One region of the Shinella sp. HY16 genome, then DNA from elsewhere that is predicted to be linked to it. Evidence: predicted binding sites of a transcription regulator. Region 1 holds the regulator's gene; each other region holds the start of a gene.
The links. The regulator LexA, encoded in region 1, represses DNA repair genes until DNA is damaged. The targets are predictions, from matches to a motif close to TGTTCNNNNTGTGTTCNG.

Region 2: K0P03_RS06515 (DNA polymerase IV) is a predicted target of LexA. The motif match lies at 1,295-1,312, and genes of this name have one in related genera.
Region 3: K0P03_RS11270 (ATP-dependent helicase) is a predicted target of LexA. The motif match lies at 2,171-2,188, and genes of this name have one in related genera.
Region 4: K0P03_RS21395 (ImuA family protein) is a predicted target of LexA. The motif match lies at 1,991-2,008, and genes of this name have one in related genera.

Annotation. Positions count from the first base shown of each region.
Region 1 is NZ_JAHYXL010000001.1:1,779,520-1,782,494, forward strand. Features, by position in the region: gene trpC (indole-3-glycerol phosphate synthase TrpC) at 1-20, shown strand, start outside; gene moaC (cyclic pyranopterin monophosphate synthase MoaC) at 34-531, shown strand; gene K0P03_RS09095 (molybdopterin molybdotransferase MoeA) at 531-1,754, shown strand; gene lexA (transcriptional repressor LexA) at 1,853-2,578, shown strand; gene K0P03_RS09105 (ComEC/Rec2 family competence protein) at 2,572-2,975, opposite strand, start outside.
Region 2 is NZ_JAHYXL010000001.1:1,321,141-1,324,115, reverse strand. Features, by position in the region: gene K0P03_RS06530 (PleD family two-component system response regulator) at 1-364, opposite strand, end outside; gene K0P03_RS06525 (response regulator) at 381-752, opposite strand; gene K0P03_RS06520 (DUF3572 domain-containing protein) at 894-1,193, shown strand; gene K0P03_RS06515 (DNA polymerase IV) at 1,317-2,663, shown strand; gene K0P03_RS06510 (L,D-transpeptidase family protein) at 2,795-2,975, shown strand, end outside.
Region 3 is NZ_JAHYXL010000001.1:2,236,573-2,239,547, forward strand. Features, by position in the region: gene K0P03_RS11255 (efflux RND transporter periplasmic adaptor subunit) at 1-544, opposite strand, end outside; gene K0P03_RS11260 (cyclase family protein) at 844-1,665, shown strand; gene K0P03_RS11265 (carboxymuconolactone decarboxylase family protein) at 1,714-2,127, shown strand; gene K0P03_RS11270 (ATP-dependent helicase) at 2,230-2,975, shown strand, end outside.
Region 4 is NZ_JAHYXL010000002.1:245,245-248,219, reverse strand. Features, by position in the region: gene K0P03_RS21400 (Y-family DNA polymerase) at 1-1,266, opposite strand, end outside; gene K0P03_RS21395 (ImuA family protein) at 1,184-1,942, opposite strand; gene K0P03_RS21390 (ATP-dependent helicase) at 2,149-2,975, shown strand, end outside.

The DNA of each region.
Region 1 (2,975 bases):
GCATGCTGGCAGCGGAATGATGGCGGTCTCGAAATGACGGGCGAGGCCCGCACGCTCACGCATATCGGCGCGTCCGGCGAAGCCAACATGGTGGATGTCGGCGGCAAGGCCGAGACGGTGCGCATCGCGGTTGCCGAAGGGTTCATCCGCATGGCGCCGGCAACGCTGGACCTCATCCTCAAGGGCGACGCCAAGAAGGGCGACGTGATCGGTACGGCGCGGCTTGCCGGCATCATGGCCGCCAAGCAGACCGCCAGCCTCATCCCGCTCTGCCATCCCCTGATGCTGAGCAAGGTCGCGGTCGACATCCGCGAGGACCGCAGCCTTCCGGGACTGCGGATCGAGGCTATGGCCAAGCTGACCGGCCGCACCGGCGTGGAGATGGAGGCGCTCACCGCCGTCAGCGTCGCCTGCCTCACCATCTACGACATGGCGAAAGCCGCAGACCGCGAGATGGAGATCGGCGGCATCCGCCTCGTCGAAAAATCCGGCGGCCGCTCCGGCGACTACCGGCGCGGAGACGCAGGCTGATGTCGCTGCTGCCTGTCGAAGACGCCCTCCATCGCCTGCTTTCGGCCGCCCGGCCGACGCAGCGGACAGAGCTGGTCCGCCTGCATGAGGCGGATGGCCGCGTGCTTGCCGAGGATGTTGCTGCCAGGCTGACGCAGCCGCCCTTCGACAATTCCGCGATGGACGGTTATGCCGTGCGCCACGCGGATATAGCCACGCTCGGCTCGATCCTGAGCGTTGCGGGCATGTCGTCCGCTGGCCACGCCTTCCAGGGCACCGCAGGCCCCGGCGAGGCCGTGCGTATCTTCACCGGCGCCCCGCTGCCGGCCTTCGCCGATACCGTGCTCCTGCAGGAAGATGCCGAGGTTCTGGAAGACGGCCGCATCCGCACCACCTTCCTCACACCGAAGGGGCGCCACATCCGCCCGCGCGGCCAGGATTTTTCCGAAGGCGAAATCGTCCTGAGGGCCGGGGACGTGCTCGATGCCGGCCGCCTGACGGTCGCGGCAGCCATGAACCATGCGGCGGTGACCGTCTATACACGCCCGCGCATCGCCGTGCTCGCCACCGGCGACGAGCTTGTGTCGCCGGGCACGCCTCCAGGCGCCAGCCAGATCATTGCATCCAACACCTACGGCGTCGCCGCGCTCGCCCGCGCGGCAGGCGCGGAGGTGATCGACCTCGGTATCGTCGGCGACGACAAGGACGCGATTCTGAACGCCGTGCGCCACGCGCTGTCGCTCGGTATCGACGCGCTCGTCACGCTCGGCGGCGCCTCCGTCGGGGATTTCGACCTTGTGCAGCCCGTGCTCGGCGAAGCCGGCATGGACCTCGATTTCTGGCGCATCGCCATGCGCCCCGGCAAACCCCTGATGGTCGGCCACCTCGGCGACGTGCACGTCGTGGGCCTGCCCGGCAACCCTGTTTCGAGTCTCGTCTGCTCGCACCTCTTCCTCGTTCCCCTCGTGCGCCGCCTCGCCCGCCTTCCCGCGGAAAACCGCGAACGTCCGGCCATCGCCGCCGTGCCGCTCAAGGAGAACGACCACCGGCAGGACTATGTTCGCGCACGCATTGCCCGCGACCCCGCCGGAGACCTGCTCGTCACGCCCCTCGACAAGCAGGATTCCTCCATGATGAAGGCCTTCGCCGCATCCGAGGGCCTTCTCGTCCGCGCACCCCACGCTCCGGCGGCCCCTGCAGGCGCGCCCTGTACAGTGCTTCTCCTGCGCGAACCATCCGCCTGAACAGTACTATTATTGTTTCAGCAGCCCCTTGCAGAACACATATGGAACAGATAGTGTCTGTTCTGGATTTGTTTCACTCGATTCTCGGTGGAGGGGCCATGCTCACGCGGAAACAACAGGAACTTCTCCTGTTCATTCATGAACGGATGAAGGAGTCCGGTATTCCTCCCTCCTTCGACGAGATGAAGGACGCGCTGGATCTCGCGTCGAAATCGGGCATCCACCGCCTCATCACGGCGCTGGAGGAACGCGGCTTCATCCGGCGCCTGCCGAACCGGGCCCGCGCGCTCGAGGTGATAAAGCTTCCCGAAGCCTATACCCAGAGCCTGCAGCCGCGCCGCGGCTTTTCACCTGCCGTCATCGAGGGCAGTCGCGGCAAGCAGCCCCCCGCTCCCGTCGCCGCCCCGCCGCAGCGCACGCCCATGGCCGAGGTTTCCTCATCCGTCTCCGTTCCTGTCATGGGCCGCATCGCTGCCGGCGTGCCGATCTCCGCCATCCAGAACAACACCCATGACATCACCGTTCCAGCCGAGATGATCGGCAACGGCGATCACTATGCGCTGGAGGTCAAGGGCGATTCGATGATCGAGGCCGGCATTCTCGATGGCGACACGGTGATCATCCGCACGGCGAGCAGCGCCAATCCCGGCGAAATCATCGTGGCGCTTGTCGACGACGAGGAAGCCACGCTGAAGCGCTTCCGCCGCAAGGGCGCGTCGATCGCGCTCGAAGCGGCAAACCCCGCCTACGAGACCCGCATCTTCGGGCCGGACCGGGTAAAAATCCAGGGCAAGCTGGTTGGCCTCATTCGCCGCTATCACTGATCGCCCGGCGGATCGAAACTGCCTGTGCGCCAGTCGTAGCTGCGGTGGCGGGCCCAGGGCCGGTCGAGACTTTCCACGGCTGGTGTGACCTGCGCAACTGAAAAGATGTTGGATAGGCCTTCGGCGTCCGGGTGGATTTCGAGGGCGCCGGTTCGCCTCAGGTGACGCGCCGTCACCAGGCGCGCACCCGAGCGGCAAGCCTTGAGCCGCAGGGCCAGGGACACGACGACGAGGTCGGCAGCGTCGCAGGCCGTGCCCAGGAAGGCGACGTCGTCGAGGGTCACGATCCGCCAGCCGCTTGGCGAGACGGCGGCACAGAATGCCTTTGCCTCGCAGACGAAGCCATTGCCGGCCCGGGCCTCCGCGAGCGCGGACGCCATGGCGTCCCTCGCCTTCT
Region 2 (2,975 bases), 460 kb from region 1:
GCCGCACGAGGCTCTTCACCCGTGACATGAGTTGCAGGTCGTTGACCGGCTTGGTGAGAAAATCGTCGGCGCCGGCCTTGAGGCCGCGCACGCGGTCGGAGGGCTGGTCGAGCGCCGTCACCATGACAACAGGGATATGGGCCGTGCGCGGATTGGCCTTCAACCGTTCGCAGACCTCGAAACCATCGATGCCGGGCATCATGATGTCGAGCAGGATGAGATCCACCTGCGTGCGTTCGCACATGGCAAGCGCATCATAGCCATTCTCGGCCGTCAGCACGTCGAAATACTCCGCGAGCAGCCGCGCCTCGAGCAGCTTTACGTTTGCCGGAATGTCGTCGACGACGAGAATGCGCGCTGTCATGGCCCTGACCTCCGACTCATGCGTCGCCGAGATAGGTTTTGATGGTTTCGATGAACTTCGGAACGGAGATCGGCTTGGAGACATAGGCCTCGCAGCCGCCCTGGCGGATCCGCTCCTCGTCGCCCTTCATCGCGAAGGCCGTGACGGCAATCACCGGGATGACATGCAACTCGTCGTCTTCCTTCAGCCACTTGGTGACTTCGAGGCCGGAGACCTCGGGAAGCTGGATATCCATCAGGATCAGGTCCGGGCGGTGTTTGCGGGCAAGATCAAGGGCTTCCATACCATTCCGGGTCTGGATGGTCGTATAGCCGGACGCCTCGATGAGATCCCGGAAGAGCTTCATGTTGAGCTCGTTGTCCTCGACAATCATCACCTGCTTGGGCATCGTGCGTCCCTGTTCCTCTCGCCGGCCTTGCAACCTTCCGGTGGATCGATAAGTTGCGGCAAAGCCGAAATCACCCAGCTTGTCCGCATCGACGTTAGCGCGACTTGGTTGATTAAAAGGTAAATTTCCCGAGGAAAAACGATGAAAAGCCAAAAAGATACACCCGCGGTTGCCGATGCCGAGGCAACCGCCGTCGCCATCCTCGGCTGGCTGGCCGGAGAACCCGAACTGCTCTCGCGTTTCCTCTCGCTCACCGGCGTCTCACCTTCGGATGTGCGCAATGCCATCGACGATCCCGGCTTTCTCGCCGGCCTCGTCGCTTTCCTGATGGAGTACGAACCGACGCTCCTTTCTTTCAGCACCGCGACAGGTGTCACGCCGGAGGCGGTGGTGCACGCCCACGCCGTCCTCAGCGGGCCGCACGGCAGCGACGATTTCTGAGCGGGCGATAAGCGGGGATCTCCACGCGCTTGCCTGTGCGTCGTCATGCCTTCACCTCCCGCAGCGCTTGAGACTCGTGAATTTAAGCGGTAATGTCGCGATGTTCAATATTTGTTCCGCATGATGAGCACAGCCGAATCGCGTTTTCCGGGCTTCTGCCGCGACTGCCTTGCCGGGCAGCCTGTGAACCTGCGCCGTTGTCGCGCGTGCGGCAGCCCCCGCCTCGTCTATCATGCCGAACTCTATGGTCTGACGCTCGCCCATATCGACTGCGACGCCTTTTATGCGGCGATCGAGAAGCGCGACAATCCGGACCTTGCGGACAAGCCGGTCATTATCGGCGGTGGCAAACGCGGCGTCGTCTCCACCGCCTGCTATGTCGCACGGATCCACGGCGTGCGTTCGGCCATGCCGATGTTCAAGGCGCTGGAGGCCTGTCCCAACGCCATCGTCATCAGTCCGAACATGGAGAAATACGTCGCCGTCGGCCGGCAGGTGCGCGCGATGATGCAGGACCTGACGCCGCTCGTTCAGCCGCTTTCCATCGACGAGGCCTTTCTGGAGCTCAAGGGCACCGAACGCCTGCACCACGATCCACCTGCCCGTGTGCTCGCCCGATTTGCCCAACGCGTCGAAAACGAAGTCGGCATCACCATCTCGATCGGCCTTTCCTACTGCAAGTTCCTCGCCAAGGTGGCTTCGGACCTCAACAAGCCGCGTGGTTTTTCCGTCATCGGCGAAGCCGAGGCGCTCGACTTCCTGCGCGAGAAGCCGGTGCGCCTCATCTGGGGCGTCGGCAAGGCCTTTGCCGAGACGCTGGAGCGCGACGGCATCCGCACTGTCGGCCAGCTGCAGACCATGCAGGAAACCGACCTGATGCGCCGCTACGGCGTCATGGGCAAACGGCTCTTCAACCTCTCCCGCGGGCAGGACGACCGGGAGGTGCATGCGAACGATCCGGCCAAGAGCGTATCGGCCGAAACCACCTTCTTCGACGACATTTCAAGCTATGACGAGCTGGTGGCGCACCTGCGCCGTCTCAGCGAGAAGGTCGCCACGCGCCTGCGTAAGTCGGGCATCGCCGGCCACACCGTCGTCCTGAAGCTGAAGACGGCCGATTTCAAAGGCCGCACGCGCAACCGCAAGCTGGAAGACCCCACCATGCTCGCCGACCGCATCTTTCGCACCGGTATCGAGCTTCTGCGCAAGGAGGTGGACGGCACGAAGTACCGGTTGATCGGCATCGGCGTCAGCGATCTTGCCGATCCCGGCCGCGCCGACCCGCCCGATCTCGTCGATCCCGCCGCCAGCCGCCGCGCCGCCGCCGAGGCCGCGATGAACACCCTGCGCGACAAGTTCGGCAAGGCGAGCGTGGAGACCGGCTACACGTTCGGCAAGAACGGCCCCAGCCGGTTTCACGAAAAATTGACATTCAAGACCGCCGGAAAAATCGACGGACCCACCGAATAAATCCCGGCAAGCCAGCGTTCTTGACTGCATCGGGATGGCACAGATCGGGGGATCGTCTGCGTGCATCAAGCCTTCCTTAAATCGGATGCACTACGCTTCCTGCCGGTTTGTATTGCGTACGGATGGGTCACATGAAGTTTCGCCTCGTTACCGGCATGAGCATAGTGGGCCTGATGCTGAGCTGCGCCACCGCGCTCGGCGGCACGCTCGAAGGTCCGCTCCAGATCATGGTGTCGAAGGACCTGCAGGAGTTGAAGGTCTATGACGGCGGCGTGGTGGTCGCCACATCGCGCGTTTCCACCGGCAAGGCGG
Region 3 (2,975 bases), 460 kb from region 1:
TCTGCAGCGCCAATTCCGCAGCCTGCACCGCCGTCTGGGCGTCCTGCAATTCGGCAATGCTCATGGTGGATTTCAGGTTCTCGATCCGCGTCAGCTTCTGCCGGGCGCTGTCGCGCGCCACGCGCGCCTGATCGGCTGCGATGCGTTGCTCGTCGCTGTCGAGGCGGGCGATCACCTGGCCCTGCTCCACCCGTTCGCCGGACTTCACCAGCACTTCCGTGAGGTTGCCGGTGGCATAGGGCGTGACGGTCACGGTGCGGATCGCCTCGCCGTCGCCGATGGCGTTCAGCCGGTCGTTGACGACCGACATGGCGGCAGGCTTGGTGGCGACAAGCGCCGGTCCGCCACCGAAACCGCCGCGGCGACCACCTTCGCGGCCGCCCTGCGCCTCACCGTCGCCGGCCGGCGCGATGACCGCCACGAGCGACCCCGGCAGACCCGTGGCCTGCAGCGTGGCGTTTGCCCCGGGCACGAAGCGACCCCAGAGCAAGACCCCGGCCGAAAGGACGCCAAGGCTTATGAGGAGCTGTTTCCAAACCCGCATGCAATCTGTCTCCGAAGGAAGCGAACCGTCGCCTGTTGCGGCGCGACATAGGCCAAGTATCCCGCTTTGAAAATGAACGAGCAATGAAAGAATGCGTTCATTACCGAAATGTAAGATTGGCGGCCCGCTCTGTTACCGAAATGTAAGAAAAGGTGGAGAAATCTTCCCTCGCCGCGCTTTTTGCGAGCACGTGCATGACTGGACGCCTCCAACACTTGTGATAGCTTTTTCCAGGCCTCAGCGGCCAAGCCCTATTTCAGTATTCTTTCATCAACGCATTGAACGACAGGGGGAATTCCATGTGTGACGCCTGCGTCATCGATACCGTCAAGAACCGCATGCTTTCGAGGAGAAGCTTTTTCCGCGCCGCCGCCGCCGGAGCAGCAACGGTCGCTGCCGCAGGTAGCGGCGCGCTGAGCCCGGCACTGGCCCAGGCTCCGACGAAGGCAACGGACCTCACCCACGAACTCTATGAGGAGTTCCCGACCTTTTTCGGGCCGCAGCAGTTCTGGCGCGAGCAGAAGTTCAACTACAAGGAACACAAGTTCAACATCTTCGAACTCCGGTACAACGAGCACACCGGCACCCATCTCGATGCGCCGCTGCATTTTACCGAGGACGGCACATCCGTGGCGGAAATCCCGGTATCCGATCTGGTCGTGCCCCTCGCCGTCATCGACATCCGGGAAAAGGCCGCCGCCAATGCCGATGCGCAGCTGACGCCGGATGACATCAAGGCCTGGATATCCGCCAATGGCGACCTGCCGGAAAAGGCCTGCGTTGCCCTTCTTTCCGGCTGGGACAAGCACCTCGGCACCGACAAGTTCCGCAATGCCGATGGCGAGGGGAAATTGCACTTCCCCGGCTTCCATGTCGAAGCGGTGCAGTACCTTGCGGAAAATTCGAGCGCCGTCGGCATCGCCGTCGATACGCTTTCGCTCGACCACGGCATCTCCCCGGATTTCGCCACGCACTATTCCTGGCTGCCCTCGGGCCGCTGGGGCCTTGAAGCGGCCGCCAATCTGGACAAGCTTCCGGCCAAGGGCGCGACCCTCTTCGTCGGCGCACCCAAGGTGCGCGGCGGCACGGGTGGCCCGTCCCGTGTCATCGCCCTCGCCTGATCCCTTCCGGCCGGCGGTTTTCCGCCGGCCCATTCCTCGGAGACGCTCATGAGCACCGTCAAGCCCGCCGACAATCTGGAAGCCGATCCGCGCGTCAAGGCGGTGTTCGACGACATCCGCGCCACCCGCAAGTCGGACTTCGTCAACAACATGTGGCGCTACCTCGCCTTCGACCCGGCGCTCCTGGAGCGCACCTGGGCGGAGGTGAAGGTCGTCATGGCGACACCCTCGACGCTCGATCCGCTCGTCAAGGAGATGCTCTATATCGCGGTCTCGATAACGAACGGCTGCAGCTATTGTGTCCACTCCCACACCGCGGCGGCGAAAGCCAAGGGCATGACGGACGCGCACTATGCCGAACTCCTGGCCATCGTCTCGCTTGCCGGCAAGACGAACCAGCTCGCCACCGCCCTGCAGGTGCCCGTGGACGACCTCTTCGATGCGGACCGCCGACAGGCCTGAACAGCGCCGCTTTCCACAATCTTCCGGCCATTCTTTTCCCCCGTGGAATAAAAGCAGAACGGAAAACTGGCCTTTCGGGACCGAATCACTACATTGAGCCGCATGATCAGCGGTTACGACGACATTCCCTTCTTCGACGAGGACCCGCAGCTGGCCGGCAAGCCCGCAGCACCGGCCAAGCCGACGGGCGGCATCGCCGCGCGTGCCATGGCGGCCCGCGACGCGCACCGGGCGCCGGATTATCTCTCCGGCCTCAACCCAGAGCAGCGCGAGGCGGTGGAAACGCTCGACGGACCCGTGCTGGTGCTTGCCGGCGCCGGTACCGGCAAGACGCGCGTGCTGACCACCCGCATCGCCCATATCCTCGCCACCGGCCGCGCCTTCCCCAGCCAGATGCTGGCCGTGACCTTCACCAACAAGGCGGCACGCGAGATGAAGGAGCGCATCGGCCTCCTCGTCGGCGGGGCCGTCGAGGGCATGCCCTGGCTCGGCACCTTCCACTCGATCGGCGTGAAGCTCCTGCGGCGCCACGCCGAACTCGTCGGCCTCAAGTCGGATTTCTCCATCCTCGACACCGACGATGTGGTGCGGCTGGTCAAGCAGATCATCCAGGCCGAGGGCATCGACGACAAACGCTGGCCGGCAAAGCAGTTCGCCGGCATGATCGACGGCTGGAAGAACAAGGGCCTCGATCCCGCGCAGATCCCGGAGGGCGATGCCCGCGCCTTCGCCAACGGCAAGGGCCGCGAACTCTACATCGCCTACCAGAACCGCCTGAAGACGCTGAACGCCTGCGACTTCGGCGACCTGCTGCTGCACCCGATCCGCCTGTTCCGCGCCAATCCGGA
Region 4 (2,975 bases), on a different contig from region 1:
GATCACCTCGATGCGCTCCGGGTGCGCGAAGAGCCGCGTCGGCCGCGGCCATTTGACGGCCCAGGCCTCGCCGACGTCAGGCGCGGTCGCCGCGATGCGCCGGACCGAACGCTCCGGCACGTCGGAGGCGACGGGCGCGACGCGAAAGAGCCGGTGGCCGCGAATGCCGAGAATATCGACCAGCGGCGTGATGTCGGCGATCTCCTCCTCGATCAGCGAGGAAGCGACCTGACGCTCCTCCAGCGGCTCGGCGAAAACTGCGACCAGCACCAGCTTCTCGATGCCGAAACCGGGATCGATGGTCTCGATGCGGTCGCAGAGCAACTTTGACAGCCGCGCCGGGTCGCGGACGGGTTTGGCAAGACCGGCTCGCAGATGCTGGCGTGTGTTGTCGACGCGATGGATGAAGAGGTCGCAGCGCCGCGCGCCAAGGCCGTTTTCCGCCAGCCGCGCCGAGAGCTGGCCGACCAGCCGGCGGACATATTTGGCGATGGTCTCTGGGGCACCGATCGGTTCGGCAAAATTCTTCGAGACCTCGATCAGTTCCGGCGTGCGGATCGGCTCGATCGGTTCGGCGATCCGGCCGAACATCTGGTCAAGCCGACGCGCCGGTTCCGGCCCGAACCGCAACGTCAGCGGTGCGCGCGGCATGGCCGAGAGCTGGCCGACCGTATCGATGCCGAGAACACGCAGGCCCCGGACGACCTCTGCAGGCAGCCGCAGGGCGACGATCGGCAGGTCGATGACCGCTTTCGTCACATCGCCCGACGGCACCACCGTCGTTTCCGCCGCCAGCATCCGGGCAAGCGCATGCGCGGCGCCCCAGGTGTCGGCGACAGCGGCGCGCGCCGTCAGCCCACGGCCGCGCAAGAGATTGATGAGGCCGGACACGAGAAGCGCCTCGCCCCCACGAAGATGATCGGCGCCCTCCGTATCGATGACGAGACCGTCGGCGCCGTCGACCGCAACGACGGGGCTATATTGCCGCAGCGTCCAAAGCGCCAGCCGCTCCAGCGCCGCCGCATCTTCGGCCGGGGCCGCATCGACCATGAGAAGATCGGCGACCATGGCCTGCGCTTTGCTGGCGGCCATGCCAATGCGCAGACCAAGCTTCTGGGCTGTCGGATCGGCGGCGGAGATCCATCGTTTCGATCCGCGGCAGGCAATCACGACCAGCGGCTTGTCAGCCGGCAAGGCTTCGCCAGCGCGCCGTCTGATCCGCTCGGTCGACAGCTGCGGGAAGTAGACAGATACGACCCTTGGCATCGGGGGCTCCAATTTCGAATTCGGCGCATTCGCCGGCCTTGACGCGCATCAGTTCCGCCAGCCAGCGCGCCCTGCCAACACCAGCCACCGGCAGTCTTTGCGACGGCAGGGTGCTGATGCGCCACCGCGTCGTCGAGGCCGTCGGCTGCCCATAGTCCGAAGCTTCGTTCTGTCGTCGCCATCGCCGAAGCACGATGCCCATGGCCCCTGTCTTCTCGGCCGCGAGCTGCAGGCGCCGTGAGACGGTCATCGGCAGACGAACGAGTTCACCGACAACGATCGCGAGGCCACGAAACGACAAGCCCTGCTCCATCGCGTCTAATACCTGCTCTTCACGGTCGCTTTCGCAAAACACCACACGATCCGGATGGAGCCCGGCCTGCGTCACGGCTGGGAAAAAAAGGTCCGGGCGCGTCATGCACCAGAGCACCTTGCCGCCGGACCGCGCCGCGACGCCCGCCACGAACAGTGCGGCCGCAGCCCCGTCGACCGTCCCTCCCCCGCCGCCGGCGATCTCGTGCAGCGCCCCGAAGGCGAGCCCTCCGCCCGGCAATGCCCGGTCGACCTCGGTAACCCCGAAAGGCAGCACCTGACGCGCGCGCGTTGCGCCGCCTTCGAGCTGCTCGATGCGCTCGCGAAGCTCGGCCAGCACGGGGTTGAGGGCATGGTTGGTCACGGCAGAATTGTTACTCCCTAGGGTTTCCAGCGGTTCTTGAAGCTGGTATGTTCATTATTTGTTCCGATTGCCCAACTGAGTCAATCGGGACTCCGGTCCGGAAGTTGCCCCTCGGCTAAGTCGTTGAAACGAATCCTTTAGCTGCATCAAGGAGATATCCCGCGATCGGAGGGGTAGGAAATTTTTCTTAGGCATGCTGGGGACAAATGGCGGCGGCGCATCTCGAAAAACTCAACGATCGGCAGCGCGAGGCCGTCGAACATGGCATTGGCCTGCAGGATGGAAAAATCGGCGGCCCGCTCCTGATTATCGCCGGCGCGGGCAGCGGCAAAACCAACACGCTGGCACACCGCGTCGCGCACCTGATCGTCAACGGCGCCGATCCGCGCCGTATCCTGCTGATGACGTTTTCGCGGCGGGCAGCCTCCGAGATGGCGCGCCGGGTGCAGCGCATCTGCCGCCAAGTGCTGGGCGACAATGCCGCCATCATGACCGACGCCCTGGCCTGGGCCGGCACGTTCCACGGGATCGGCGCGCGGCTCTTGCGGATGTATGCCGAGCAGATCGGCCTCAGCGTCGATTTCACCATCCATGACCGGGAGGACAGCGCCGACCTGATGAACCTCGTTCGGCATGACCTTGGCTTTTCCGCCAAGCAGAGCCGGTTCCCCACCAAGAGCACCTGCATCGCCATCTATTCTCGCGTCGTCAATTCCGAGGCCTCGATCAAGGAGGTCCTGAAATCCTCCTATCCGTGGGTATTGGAATGGGAGGAAGAGCTGAAGCAGCTCTTCGCCGCCTACACCGAGGCCAAACAAGCGCAGAACGTCCTGGATTACGACGATCTGCTGCTTTACTGGGCACAGATGGTTTCAGAACCGGAACTGGCCGAGGATGTCGGCAAGCGCTTCGACCACATCCTCGTCGACGAATACCAGGACACCAATCGTCTGCAGGCCTCGATCCTCATGTCGCTGGCCCCCGGCGGCCGCGGGTTGACCGTCGTCGGCGACGATGCACAGTCGATCTATTC